2 regions of the Micromonospora sp. NPDC005257 genome follow, and region 1 is predicted to be linked to the other one. Evidence: predicted binding sites of a transcription regulator. Region 1 holds the regulator's gene; the other holds the start of a gene.
What was found. Region 1 encodes HrcA, which represses chaperone genes, less so after heat shock. Its sites were predicted from a motif close to GGTTNGCACNCTCNNNNNGAGNGTGCNAACC; they were not measured.

Region 1 (6,120 bases):
CGCGCTGGCCCGGGAACTGCTCACCCCGGACGAACAGCACATGGAGGACGTGATGCTGCGGGTGCGGCTCGCCTCCGGCCTGCCGCTGGACGTGCTGGACGAGCCCGGCCGGGCGGGCGCCGAGCGGGCCCGGGACGCCGGGCTGCTCGACGCCGGGGCGTACGCGCGAGGGCTGGTGGTGCTGACGCTGCGCGGACGGCTGCTGGCCGACGCGGTGGTACGTGACCTGCTGCCGTGACCGGCACCGGCCGGCCGCCCCCTCGGCCGGCCGGCGGTGTCACTTGATGAAGTTGAAGGTCATCGGGTAGCGGTAGAGCACGCCCTCGTTGGCCTTGACCCCACCGATGATCCCGAAGATCAGCGGCACCAGCCAGACCAGCATCGGGACGAAGAACAGGATCCCGCAGGTGACGACCGTGATCACCCAGGCGAGCACGCTGGCGATGGTCCAGGTGATCTGGAAGTTCAGCGCCGAGACCGCGTGGGCGCGGACGGTCGGCGACTGCTGGCCGCGGACCATCATCGCGATCAGCGGGGCGACCCAGCCGAGCAGGCCGCCGCCGACGATGACGCCGGCCGCGCCGCCGAAGTGCGCCACCAGGGCCCACGTCTTCTCGTCGCTGTTGGCGTACGCGGCGGGGCCGTACCCGGCACCGGCCGGGTAGCCGGTGTCGTAGCCGGGCGCGCCGCCCGGCGGGGGGTAGCCGCCCGGAGGCGGATAGTCGCCGGGCGGGGGATAGCCGCCGGCACCCGGAGCCCCGGACAGTGGGGCGGTGGGCGGTTCGCTGCCCGGCGACGAGCCGTACGGCGCCGACGGGTCGGGTTGGGGTCCGTAGTCCCCTGCCCCCGGAGGGCGAGGAGGTTCAGTCATGGTCGCCACGGTAGGTGCACGGGTCAACTCGCACCAGAGCGACACAGACCGACGATGACCGGCCGTTCGGGCCGATCGGGCGGAGCCGGGTGGCGGGCCGCACCGCAGGTCCGTCAGACGATCGTCGCGTCTGCGGGGGTGCCGACGTAGACTGGCACTCGCTACAGTCGAGTGCCAGCCGCCCGGCGGATGCCGCGTGCCGGCCCGACCGAGGTGCGTCAGGAGGTGGGACATGGGTCTCGACGACCGCAAACTCGCCGTGCTGCGCGCGATCGTCGAGGACTACGTCGCCACGCAGGAGCCGGTGGGCAGCAAGGCCCTGGTCGAGCGGCACCAGCTCGGCGTCTCGCCGGCCACCGTGCGTAACGACATGGCGGTGCTGGAGGAGGAGGGCTACATCCGGCAGCCGCACACCAGTGCCGGCCGGGTGCCCACCGACCGCGGCTACCGTCTCTTCGTCGACCGGCTCTCCCGGGTGAAGCCGCTGAGCCCGGCCGAGCGCCGGGCGATCGAGCGCTTCCTCGTCGGCGCCGTCGACCTGGACGACGTGGTGCACCGCACGGTCCGGCTGCTCGCGCAGCTCACCCGGCAGGTCGCCGTGGTGCAGTATCCGAGCCTGGCCCGCTCCAAGGTGCGCCACCTGGAGCTGGTGCCGATCTCCACCACCCGGCTGATGGTCGTCATGATCGCCGACACCGGCCGGGTCGAGCAGCGGCTGGTCGAGCTGCCCGCCCCCGTGCCCGCCGACGACGTGACCGACCTGCGCAAGCTGGTGAACGAGAAGCTGGTGGGCAGCCAGCTTGCCGAGACGCCGCCGCTGGTGCAGGCGCTCGTCGAGGAGTCCGCGCCGCATCTGCGCCCGGCCATGACCACGCTCTCCACAGTGCTGTTGGAAACCCTCGTGGAACGGCACGAGGAACGCCTCGCGCTGGCCGGGCAGGCCAACCTCACCCGGGGTGGCCTGCTCGACTTCCAGGGCTCGCTGCGGCCCATCCTGGAGGCGCTCGAAGAAGAGGTAGTGCTGCTCAAGCTGATCGGCGAGACGGAGCCGAGCACCACCCGGGTGCTCATCGGCGACGAGAACGAATTCGACAACCTGCGGGCCGCCTCGGTGGTCAGCACCGGCTACGGACCGGGCAGCACGATCGTCGGTGGGCTCGGCGTGCTCGGGCCGACCCGGATGGACTACCCCGGCAATATCGCCATGGTCCGGGCCGTGGCACGCTACGTGGGCGAACTGCTGGCCCAGAACTGACAGTCAGGGCCGACGGCCGGTTCCGGCCGACGACCGGAGCGACGCGAGACGAACATGAGGACACCTAACGCAGTGGCCAGGGACTACTACGGCATTCTCGGCGTGAGCCGGGACGCCTCCGACGACGAGATCAAGCGTGCCTACCGCAAGCTGGCGCGGCAGTTCCACCCGGACGTCAACCCGGACCCGGAGGCCCAGGAGAAGTTCAAGGACATCAACGCCGCGTACGAGGTCCTCTCGGACGACCGGAAGCGGCAGATCGTCGACCTGGGCGGCGACCCGCTCGCCCCGGGCGGCGGTGGCATGGGCGGCCCGGGCGGGCCCGGCGGAGCCGGTCCGTTCGTCGGCTTCCAGGACATCATGGACGCGTTCTTCGGCGGCGCCGCGGGCGGCAGCCGGGGGCCCCGGCCGCGTACCCGCCCCGGCGCGGACGCGATCCTGCGCCTGGAACTGGACCTCAACGAGACCGCGTTCGGCGTCGAGGCGCCGATCACCGTCGACACCGCTGTGCTCTGCACCACCTGCTCCGGCGCCGGCACCGCCGCCGGCACCCACCTGGCCACCTGCGAGGCGTGCGGTGGCCGCGGCGAGGTGCAGTCGGTGCAGCGGACCTTCCTCGGCCAGGTGGTCTCCGCCCGGCCGTGCACCGTCTGCCAGGGCTACGGGACCACCATCCCGCACCCCTGCCCGACCTGCGCCGGTGACGGCCGGGTGCGTACCCGCCGCTCGCTGACCGTCAAGATCCCGGCCGGGGTCGAGGACGGCATGCGGATCCGCCTGGCCCAGCAGGGCGAGGTCGGCCCGGGTGGCGGCACTGCCGGTGACCTCTACGTCGAGATCCACGAGCGGCCGCACGACGTCTACTCCCGCAAGGGCGACGACCTGCACTGCCGGGTCACCGTCCCGATGACCGCCGCCGCGCTCGGCACCCGGCTGACCATCAAGACGCTGGACAGCGAGGAGACGGTCGACGTCAAGCCGGGCACCCAGCCCGGCAGCACGCTGCGGCTGCGCGCCCGGGGCGTACCGCACCTGCGCGGCACCGGCCGGGGTGACCTCTACGTGCACCTGGACGTGCGTACCCCGACCAAGCTGGACGCCGACCAGGAGCGGATGCTGCGCGACTTCGCCAAGACGCGCGGCGAGGAGGTCGCCGAGCTGACCAAGCAGGGCGGCTTCTTCTCCCGGATGCGCGACGCCTTCAACGGGCACGCCTGAGGTGTCCGCGCCGCTGTTCCTGGTCGAGGCGCTGCCCACCGGTGACACGCTGACGCTGGACGGCCCGGAGGGCCACCACGCGGCCACCGTGCAGCGGCTGCGCGTCGGCGAGGAACTGCTGCTCGCCGACGGCCGGGGCGGCACCGCCGCCGCGGTGATCACCGCCGTCGGCCGCGGCACGCTCGACCTGCGGGTCACCAGCCGGGGGTACGCGGACGCGACGGTGCCCCGCCTGGTCGTGGTGCAGGGCATCGCCAAGGGCGACCGGGGTGAACTCGCCGTGCAGGCGATGACCGAGGTCGGGGTCGACGAGATCGTGCCCTGGGCGGCCTCCCGCTCGGTCGCGCAGTGGCGCGGCGAGCGGGGCGAACGGGCCCGGCAGAAGTGGGTGGCCACCGCCCGGGAGGCGGCCAAGCAGGCCCGCCGCCCGTGGCTGCCGGTGGTGGCGGGCGCACCTGACGAGTCCACCGCCTCGGTGGCCCGCCGGATCGCCGGTGCGGCCGGCGCGTTCGTGCTGCACGAGGGCGCCCAGGACCGGCTGACCACAGTCGACCTGCCGGCGGCCGGCGAGATCGTGCTCGTGGTAGGCCCGGAGGGCGGCATCGCCGATCACGAGCTGGCCACCTTCGCCGACGCGGGCGCCCGCCCGGTCCGCCTGGGCCCGACGGTCCTGCGCACGTCCACGGCCGGCGTGGCCGCCCTCACGGTCCTGGCCACCCGCCTGACCCACTGGTAACCCGCCCGCCCGGCTGTCTTGCCCGCCGCGCCCGCGCGCGCCCTGCCCCGCGCGCCGATCTTGCAGTTGCGGCCCCTGCTATGTCCCGTTAGGGCGTTTTGGTAGGGCCAAAACTGCAAGATCGCGGAGCCGGGGCGCGGGTTGACGGCGGCGAGGGCCGGGGGCGGGTCAGGAGCGGAGGTAGGAGGCGCCGTTCAGGTCGATGATGGTGCCGGCGGCCCACTCGGCCTCGGGGCTGGCCAGCCAGTGCACCGCCGCGGCGATCTCCTCGGGCCGGGCGACCCGGTGGAACGGCGACTGGGCGCGCACCGCCTCGCCCCGCTCGGCCTTCAGGTGCTCGTTCGTCATGTCGGTCTCGACGAAGCCGGGCGCCACGCAGGCCACCCCGATGCCGTACGGCGCCAGCGCCACCGCCAGTGACTGGGCCATCGCGTTCATCCCGGCCTTGCTGGCCCCGTACGCCGGGTTGGCCGGCTCGCCCCGGAACGCGCCCCGGGACGAGACGTTGACGATCCGGCCCCCGCGTTCGCGCATGTGCTGCGCGGCGCACCAGGCGGCGTTCGCGGCGCCGACCAGGTTGGTGTCGAGCACCTCCCGCCACCGCGCCCGCCACTGCTCGTAGCTGCTCTCGAAGACCGGGTGCGGGGGATCGGCCGGCCCGAACACGCCGGCGTTGTTCACCAGCACGTCGAGACCACCGAGCCGCTGTGCCGCCTCGTCCACCATGGCGCGTACCGCGTCGGGGTCGGCCAGGTCGGCGCGGACCACGACGTGCCCGTCGCCGGGCAGTTCGGCGCGCAGCCGCTCGGCCAGCTCGGCCGAGTCCCGGTGGTGGATCGCCACCCGGTCCCCGCTCGCGGCGAACGCCCGCGCCACGGCCCGCCCGATGCCCCGTGAGGCGCCCGTCACCAGCGCCGCCCGTCCCGTCATGGCGGCCATCCTGCCGCACCGGGCCGGTCCGTCCGGCGGTGCCCCCGCCGCGCTCGGCACCCTCTCCTTACACTGCTGCGATGGACTGCCTCTTCTGCCGGATCGTCGCCGGCGAGATCCCGGCCACCATCGTCCGCGAGACCGCCACCACGCTGGCCTTCCGCGACATCGACCCGAAGGCGCCCACGCACGTGCTGGTGATCCCGAAGGAGCACTACGCGGACGTGGCCACGTTGGCCCAGGGCGCACCCGAGCTGGCCGGCGAGGTGCTCCAGACCGCCGCCGTGGTGGCCGAGGAGGAGGGCCTGACCGTGGACGGGTTCCGGCTGATGTTCAACACCGGCCCGTACGGCGGCCAGGAGGTCTTCCACGTGCACGCCCACCTGCTCGGCGGCGCGCCGCTCGGCCCGATGCTCTGCCGATGACCGACGTGTCCGACCGGCTCGGCCGGATGGTGCGCCAGGCCCAGGCCACCGGACGGATCCCGGCGGTGTCGGCTGCCCTGCACCGGGCCGACCGGCCGCTGTGGACCTGCACCGTGGGCGACACCGGCAACGACACCGCGCTCGGGCCGGAGACGGTGTTCCGGATCGGCTCGGTCACCAAGACCTTCACCGCGGCGCTGGTCATGCAGTGCCGCGACGACGGCCTGCTCGACCTGGACGACCCGATCGGGCGGCACCTCGACCTGCCCGCGCACGGCGACGCGACGGTACGCCGGCTGTTGTCGCACACCGCCGGCCTGCAACGCGAGCCGCACGGCGACGTGTGGGACAGCCTGCGCGCCCCGGCCGTCGACGACCTGCTGGCCGACCTGGCCCGGGTGGAGCGGGTGCTGCCCACGGGCCGGCGCTTCCACTACTCCAACCTCGGCCTGGCGCTGCTCGGCGAGGCTGTCGCCCGCCTGCGCGGCGGCACCTGGGCCGAGGTGCTGGCCGATCGGGTGCTCAGCCCGCTCGGGCTGACCGCCACCGGCCCGCACCCGACCGGGCGCGCCGCGACCGGGTTCCTGGTCGACACGTACTCCGACGAGGCCCACCCGGAACCACCTGCCGACTTCGGCGCGGTGGCCCCCGCAGCGCAGCTCTGGAGCACCGCGACGGACATGGC
Region 2 (6,120 bases), on a different contig from region 1:
AGCCGCTCGGCCAGCTTCTCCCGGTCCCACTCGGAGTCGGAGGCCTCGATCTCCTTGCGGATCTGGGCGACCCGGTCGGCGACCTCGGCGGCCTGCCCGCCACCGTCGACCACAGTGGTGTTCTCCTTGTCGACCACGACGCGCCGGGCGCTGCCGAGCACCTCCAGGCCGACCTGGTCGAGCTTGTAGCCCAGCTCCGGGGCGACCAGCTCGGCGCCGGTCAGGATCGCCATGTCCTGGAGCATCGCCTTGCGGCGGTCGCCGAAGCCGGGGGCCTTGACCGCGCAGACCTTGACGGTCTTGCGCAGCGCGTTGACCACGAGCGTCGACAGGGCCTGGCCCTCGACGTCCTCGGCGACGATGAGCAGCGGCTTGTTGTTCTGGAGGACCTTCTCCAGCAGCGGCAGCAGCTCCTCGATCGCCGAGATCTTCTGCGTGGTGATCAGAATGTACGGGTCCTCCAGGACCGCCTCCTGCGCCTCCAGGTCGGTGACGAAGTTCGGCGAGATGAAGCCCTTGTCGAACTGGAGACCCTCGGTCACCTCCAGCTCGGTGGTGAGCGCGGAGCCCTCCTCGACGGTGATGACGCCGTCGCGGCCGACCTTCTCCATCGCCTCGGCGATCAGCTCACCGATGGCGGCGTCCTGCGCGGAGACGGTGGCGACGTGCGCGATCGACTCCTTGCCGGAGACCTCGACGGCCTTGCCGAGCAGCGCCTCGGAGACCTTGGCGGCCGCCGCGTCGATGCCCCGCTTCAGGCCGGTCGGGTTGGTGCCGGCGGTCACGTTGCGCAGGCCCTCGCGGACCATGGCCTGGGCCAGCACGGTCGCGGTGGTGGTCCCGTCGCCGGCGACGTCGTTGGTCTTGGTCGCCACCTCCTTGACCAGCTGCGCGCCGAGGTTCTCGTACGGGTTGGTGAGCTCGATCTCCTTGGCGATGGTCACGCCGTCGTTGGTGATCGTGGGCGCACCGAACTTCTTGTCCAGGACGACGTTGCGCCCGCGCGGGCCGAGGGTGACCTTGACCACGTCTGCGAGGGCGTTGACACCGTGCTCGAGCAGGTGCCGGGCGTCGTCCGAGAAGCTGAGGATCTTCGCCATCAGTATCCCTTCGAAGCGACGTTGCCCCGGCCCGGCGAGCCGGACCGGGGCAACGACACTGATCGGTTGCTTACTTCTCGATGACCGCGAGGACGTCGCGGGCGGAGAGCACCAGGTACTCCTCGCCGGCGTACTTGACCTCGGTGCCGCCGTACTTCGAGTAGAGGACGGTGTCGCCGACCTTCACGTCGATCGGCACGCGGTTGCCCTTGTCGTCGATCCGGCCCGGGCCGACAGCGAGGACGGTGCCCTCCTGCGGCTTCTCCTTCGCGGTGTCGGGGATCACGATGCCCGAGGCGGTGGTGGTCTCGGCCTCGTTCGCCTGGACCACGATGCGGTCCTCGAGCGGCTTGATCGCAACCTTGGTCGCAGTAGTCACGGGCATACCCTCCCGGGTACTTGGTGTCGTTGCCGGTCGGCACGCCGACCAGCGTCAATCTGCTACATGCCACCGGGCGGGGCCGTCGTCGCGGGTGCCGGTCCGCCTGGCGCTCAACCCCCGGGCACGAGGCTCGGGCGTTGGCACCCTCAGGGTGAGAGTGCTAATCGCAGGTTATTCCTCGGCTAGCACTCCGTCAAGGAGAGTGCCAGCACGTCGCCCTCCGTGTCGCCCGCGAACCGGGCCGGGAGAATGGGCGCGTGGACCTCGACCAGCTCGCCGCGCTGCGTACCCCCGAGGGGTCGGCGGCGCTCGCCGCGGCCGGGCGGGTGGCCGGCGGCGACCCGCTGGCGGCGGCGGCCGCGCTGCGCTCGGCCGGGATGCCCGGGGACCTCGCCGCCGCCGCGCTCACCCAGGCGGAGCTGCGCCGCCGGGCAGCAGGCAAGTTCGGCGCCGCGGCGGCCGGGATGTTCCTCACCCGGGCGGGGCTGGAGCAGGCCACCCGTCGCGCCGTCGCCGACCGGCGGGCCGCACGGCTGCGCGCCGCGGGCGTGACCACGCTCGCGGACCTGGGATGCGGTCTGGGGGCCGACGCGCTCGCCGCCGGCCGCGCCGGCATCCGGGTGTACGCGGTGGAGGCCGACCCGGTGACCGCCGCGATGGCCGCCGTGAACGCCGAGGCGGCCGGGCTCGCGGATCTGGTGACGGTGGAGTGCGGCGACGCCACGGCGTTCGACGTGACCGGGGTGGACGCGGTGTTCTGCGATCCGGCGCGGCGGCGGGCCGGCACCGGGCGGCGCGTCTTCGACCCGAACGCCTACTCGCCGCCGTGGGACTTCGTCACCGCCCTGGCCGCACGCGTGCCGCGCACCGTGGTGAAGGTGGCGCCCGGGCTGGACCACGCGCTGATCCCGGCCGGCGCCGAGGCGGAGTGGGTGAGCGTGGACGGCGACCTGGTCGAGGCCGCGCTCTGGTGCGGCGAACTGGCCGAGGTCCCGCGCCGCGCCACTGTGCTGCGCGAGAAGGAAGGGCCCCTTATTAACGCCTCCGGTAGTAAAAGGGTCCCCTCCTATCACCTCACCGGCACGGGCGCTCAGGAGGCGCCGGTGGGACCGGTCCGCCGCTTCCTCTACGACCCGGATCCGGCGGTGGTGCGCGCGCACCTGGTCGCCGAGCTGGCCGGCGACCTCGACGCCACGCTCGCCGACCCGTCGATCGCCTACCTGTACGCCGACGAGGCCCGCCCCACCCCGTTCGCCCGCTGCCTGGAGATCACCGACGTGCTGCCGTTCTCGCTGAAGCGGCTGCGCGCCCTGCTGCGGGAGCGGCGGGTCGGCCGGGTGGAGATCCGCAAGCGCGGGTCGGCGCTGGAGCCGGAGAAGCTGCGCCGTGACCTGCGGCTGGCCGGCGACGAGGCGGCCGGCCTGGTGCTGACCCGCGTGGCCGGCGCGCCGACGGTGCTGGTCTGCCGGCCCGGCGGGTAGGCGCCGACCGGCCGGGCTGCCGTCCGACGAGGTGGTGCGGCCCTGCCCGCACCCGACGCGCCGGTCGTCCCGCGCCCCGGGGCGCGGGTGTTTTCAACTCGCCCACCCGCGCCGCGCCCGGTTAGCGTGACGGTCATGGCGGGACAGGGCACTCCGGCGACGGCGCTGCTGGTGAAGCGGAGGATCGCGCACAGCACCCATCCGTACGACGTCTCCCCGGACGCGCCGAACTACGGCGCGCTGGTCGCGGCGGCGCTGGGAGTGCCGCCGGAGCGGGTGTTCAAGTCGCTGGTCGCCGAGGTCGACGGCGCGCTGACCGTGGCGGTCGTGCCGGTCACCGGCGAACTGGACCTCAAGGCCCTCGCCGCGGCCGTCGGCGGTAAGCGGGCGGCAATGGCCGACCGGGCGGTGGCCGAGCGGGCCACCGGCTACCTGCGCGGCGGGATCAGCCCGCTCGGCCAGCGCCGGCGGCTGCCCACGATGCTGGACTCGTCGGCGCTCGCCCACCCCACCGTCTACGTCTCGGCGGGCCGGCGCGGGCTCCAGGTCGAGCTGGCCCCGACCGACCTCTTGACGTTGACGGACGCGCAGGTCGCTCCGCTGTCCACCCGGTGACGGACGCGCAGGCCGCCCCGCTGTCGGGTGCGCGGGCCGCCCCGCTGTCCGCCCGTCTGGCGACGAAAACGGGAAACGCGCGGAGGACCGGCCGCCGGCACGACCGGCCCGTCCCCCGCGCCGACTAACGGATCAGGCCGCGCCGCGGACCCGGCCGACGTTGATCGTGCCGTTGTCGTCGTAGACCTCGGCGATCCGCTTGGAGACGCTACGCCGCCCCTGGGTGAACATCGGGACGTCGTTGTGCACACGGACGTGTACGGCGCCGTGGTGTTCCGCGAAGACGTCGACGGGTGCGCCGTTCACGACCTCCGCACAGATGCGCACGGTGCTCGTACCGTCGTCCTCGACGTCGATGACCACGACGCCGCGGTCGGTTGGCAAAGGCATTCTGGGACTCCTCCCGATTAGCAGAACCTGTTTGTTCACATGTGTTCGGACATCAATCTCCGGAGCGTCCGCCGGGCCGGGGCGGACACCTGCCGCCGCCGAACATGACCCGGGTCCACTCACCGACGTGGCAGAAGATGTCGCAACTGGTGGTGACGCCGAGCTTCGCGGGCACCCTCGACGCGGCGACGTGCCTGGACACCCCGCCCATCGAGTAGACGCTGTCGAGATCCCGCCAGAGCGAGATGCTCCACACCGTCCGCTCCCGCCACCGCACGAGCAGCCTGATGCCGAGGAAGCCCTCGGCATGGCGACGGACGTCCCGCTTCACCCGCAGATGCAGCAGCAGGACGACCAGCACGCGCACCAGATCACCACAGTGGAACCTGGTGATCACCACCTGCCCCTGGGTCGTGTCGGGTTCCAGAGTGGGGGTCACGGGGAAACGACGGTCACGGCGAGGGCTGCCGCCAGCAGCAGCATCGCCGCTCCGGAGACCCGTCGAACCCGACTCACCCATAGCCGGTCACTCCTTTCCTCGATCTCGGCGGCCTTCCTGGTCAGGCTCCAGAGAGTGACCAGGAGGGTCACGGTGAGGGCCGTGACAACCAGCACCAACGGCGCGGATCCGGGTGCGACAAGCACGACGCCCGCCGTGGCCAACCAGATCAGCGACGTGGTCTTCTGCGTGGTGAAGAACAGACCCAGGTCGATCCCCCAGACCACCCCGAGCGTGCCGGCCGGCAGGGTCCGGACCAGTCGCTGCGGCACCTGTCGCCAGATGTGCGGCGTCCGGTCGAGCAGATCCAGGACGCCGAACAGCACCGCGAGTGCGACGAGGGCCACGACCCGCCATGTCTCGGGGACCAGTTCCCCGACCGCCGATCCGATCAGGTAGACCGGCACGGCGAGAACCATTCCGGCGACGAGTCCGCCGACCGCGAGGCCCGCCAGGAATCGAAGTCCTTCCGATACGTTCCGCCTCAACATAGGGCTGGCGACCCCAGCCATGGAGAGGCCTCAAGGACTGAGAATCTGCAGCACCGCTCCCGCGATGCCGACGACGAGCCAGACGACCATCGGCGGGCTCAGTTGTACTGGCAGTGGGCGCCGGATCCGGTGATGCTGCCCGACTTGGTCTTCTTCTCGCAGCAGTTGCAGTGCAGGTAGGCGTTGACCGAGCAGTACCAGATGTACTTGTAGGTGGCCGAGCTGCACGTCGAGTACGAGATGTTCGGTGGGGCGTAGACGAGGTTGCAGCACTGGTAGTTGCCCGCCATCGCCGGCGTCGAGCGGGCGAAGACCGCCCCTGACGCCACCAGGCCGGCGACGCCGATCTTTGCGAGGAAGCCTCGCCGGCTACCCCCGCGACGGCCTGTCGCCGTCATTTTCTCCTCATTCATTCCCAACAGCCTCCTTGACCGGGAAGACGGCGCCGCTGAGCGCCGCCAGATCGGTGAACAACAATGCCGAAACCAGGCGCCCGTGCCGGAAGACCAGCGCCGACGGGCTGGTCATCACGCCCAGTTCTTCTGCCACCCATTCGCCACCCACGTCGATGTGGTGCGGGAGTCCCGCCAGTTCGTGTCGGGTCATGAAGTCCTCGCCGCGCTCCTGGTCGATCGTCGAGATCAGGACGGCGAAGTCACGCCTGTCGGCCAGGTCGCCGACCTCGCCGGCCGCCTTCTCGCAGCTGTTGCAGGAGGTGCTGAACACCAGCACCACCCGCAGGTCCGCGGTGGCGACCTCCGCCAGACCGGCGGGCCAGCGCTTCGGCCGCGACCCGACGCGGGCTCCGTCCAGCAACCGGACGGTGCCGCTGCCGCCGCCGGGCGCGCCCGCGCCCTCCATGCCGCCGGAGCGCGCGTACAGCTCGCCCAGCATCGCGAAGAGCACCACCACGGCGCCCGCGACCACCAGCAACCCGAACCCGAAGAGGTAACTCATCCAGCGATCTCCTTAGACAGCTCCGCGCCGGCCGGGCGCGTCGGGGGCCGGACCAGGTCGACGACCATGCCGCGCCACAACAGCAGGGTCATGCCCGCGACGAGACTCGCGGCCACGACGGCCATCCGGTCGGCCGGGAGAGCCGCCGGCGAGGTGAGCAGGAGCGCGGTGCCGAAGCCCACGAGCGCGAGCCCGATCAGGACGT

Region 2: groES (co-chaperone GroES) is a predicted target of HrcA. The motif match lies at 1,618-1,648, and genes of this name have one in related genera.

The regions. Positions count from the first base shown of each region.
Region 1 covers NZ_JBIAKL010000017.1:58,370-64,489, forward strand. Annotated here, with positions in the region: gene hemW (radical SAM family heme chaperone HemW) at 1-238, shown strand, start outside; gene ACFYO8_RS27710 (DUF4870 domain-containing protein) at 278-871, opposite strand; gene hrcA (heat-inducible transcriptional repressor HrcA) at 1,104-2,126, shown strand; gene dnaJ (molecular chaperone DnaJ) at 2,199-3,344, shown strand; gene ACFYO8_RS27725 (16S rRNA (uracil(1498)-N(3))-methyltransferase) at 3,346-4,080, shown strand; gene ACFYO8_RS27730 (SDR family oxidoreductase) at 4,249-5,010, opposite strand; gene ACFYO8_RS27735 (histidine triad nucleotide-binding protein) at 5,091-5,435, shown strand; gene ACFYO8_RS27740 (serine hydrolase domain-containing protein) at 5,432-6,120, shown strand, end outside.
Region 2 covers NZ_JBIAKL010000002.1:95,465-101,584, forward strand. Annotated here, with positions in the region: gene groL (chaperonin GroEL) at 1-1,100, opposite strand, end outside; gene groES (co-chaperone GroES) at 1,171-1,485, opposite strand; gene ACFYO8_RS03905 (methyltransferase domain-containing protein) at 1,740-2,963, shown strand; gene ybaK (Cys-tRNA(Pro) deacylase) at 3,099-3,578, shown strand; gene ACFYO8_RS03915 (hypothetical protein) at 3,711-3,968, opposite strand; gene ACFYO8_RS03920 (hypothetical protein) at 4,021-4,407, opposite strand; gene ACFYO8_RS03925 (hypothetical protein) at 4,404-4,979, opposite strand; gene ACFYO8_RS03930 (hypothetical protein) at 5,057-5,371, opposite strand; gene ACFYO8_RS03935 (hypothetical protein) at 5,364-5,915, opposite strand; gene ACFYO8_RS03940 (MauE/DoxX family redox-associated membrane protein) at 5,912-6,120, opposite strand, start outside.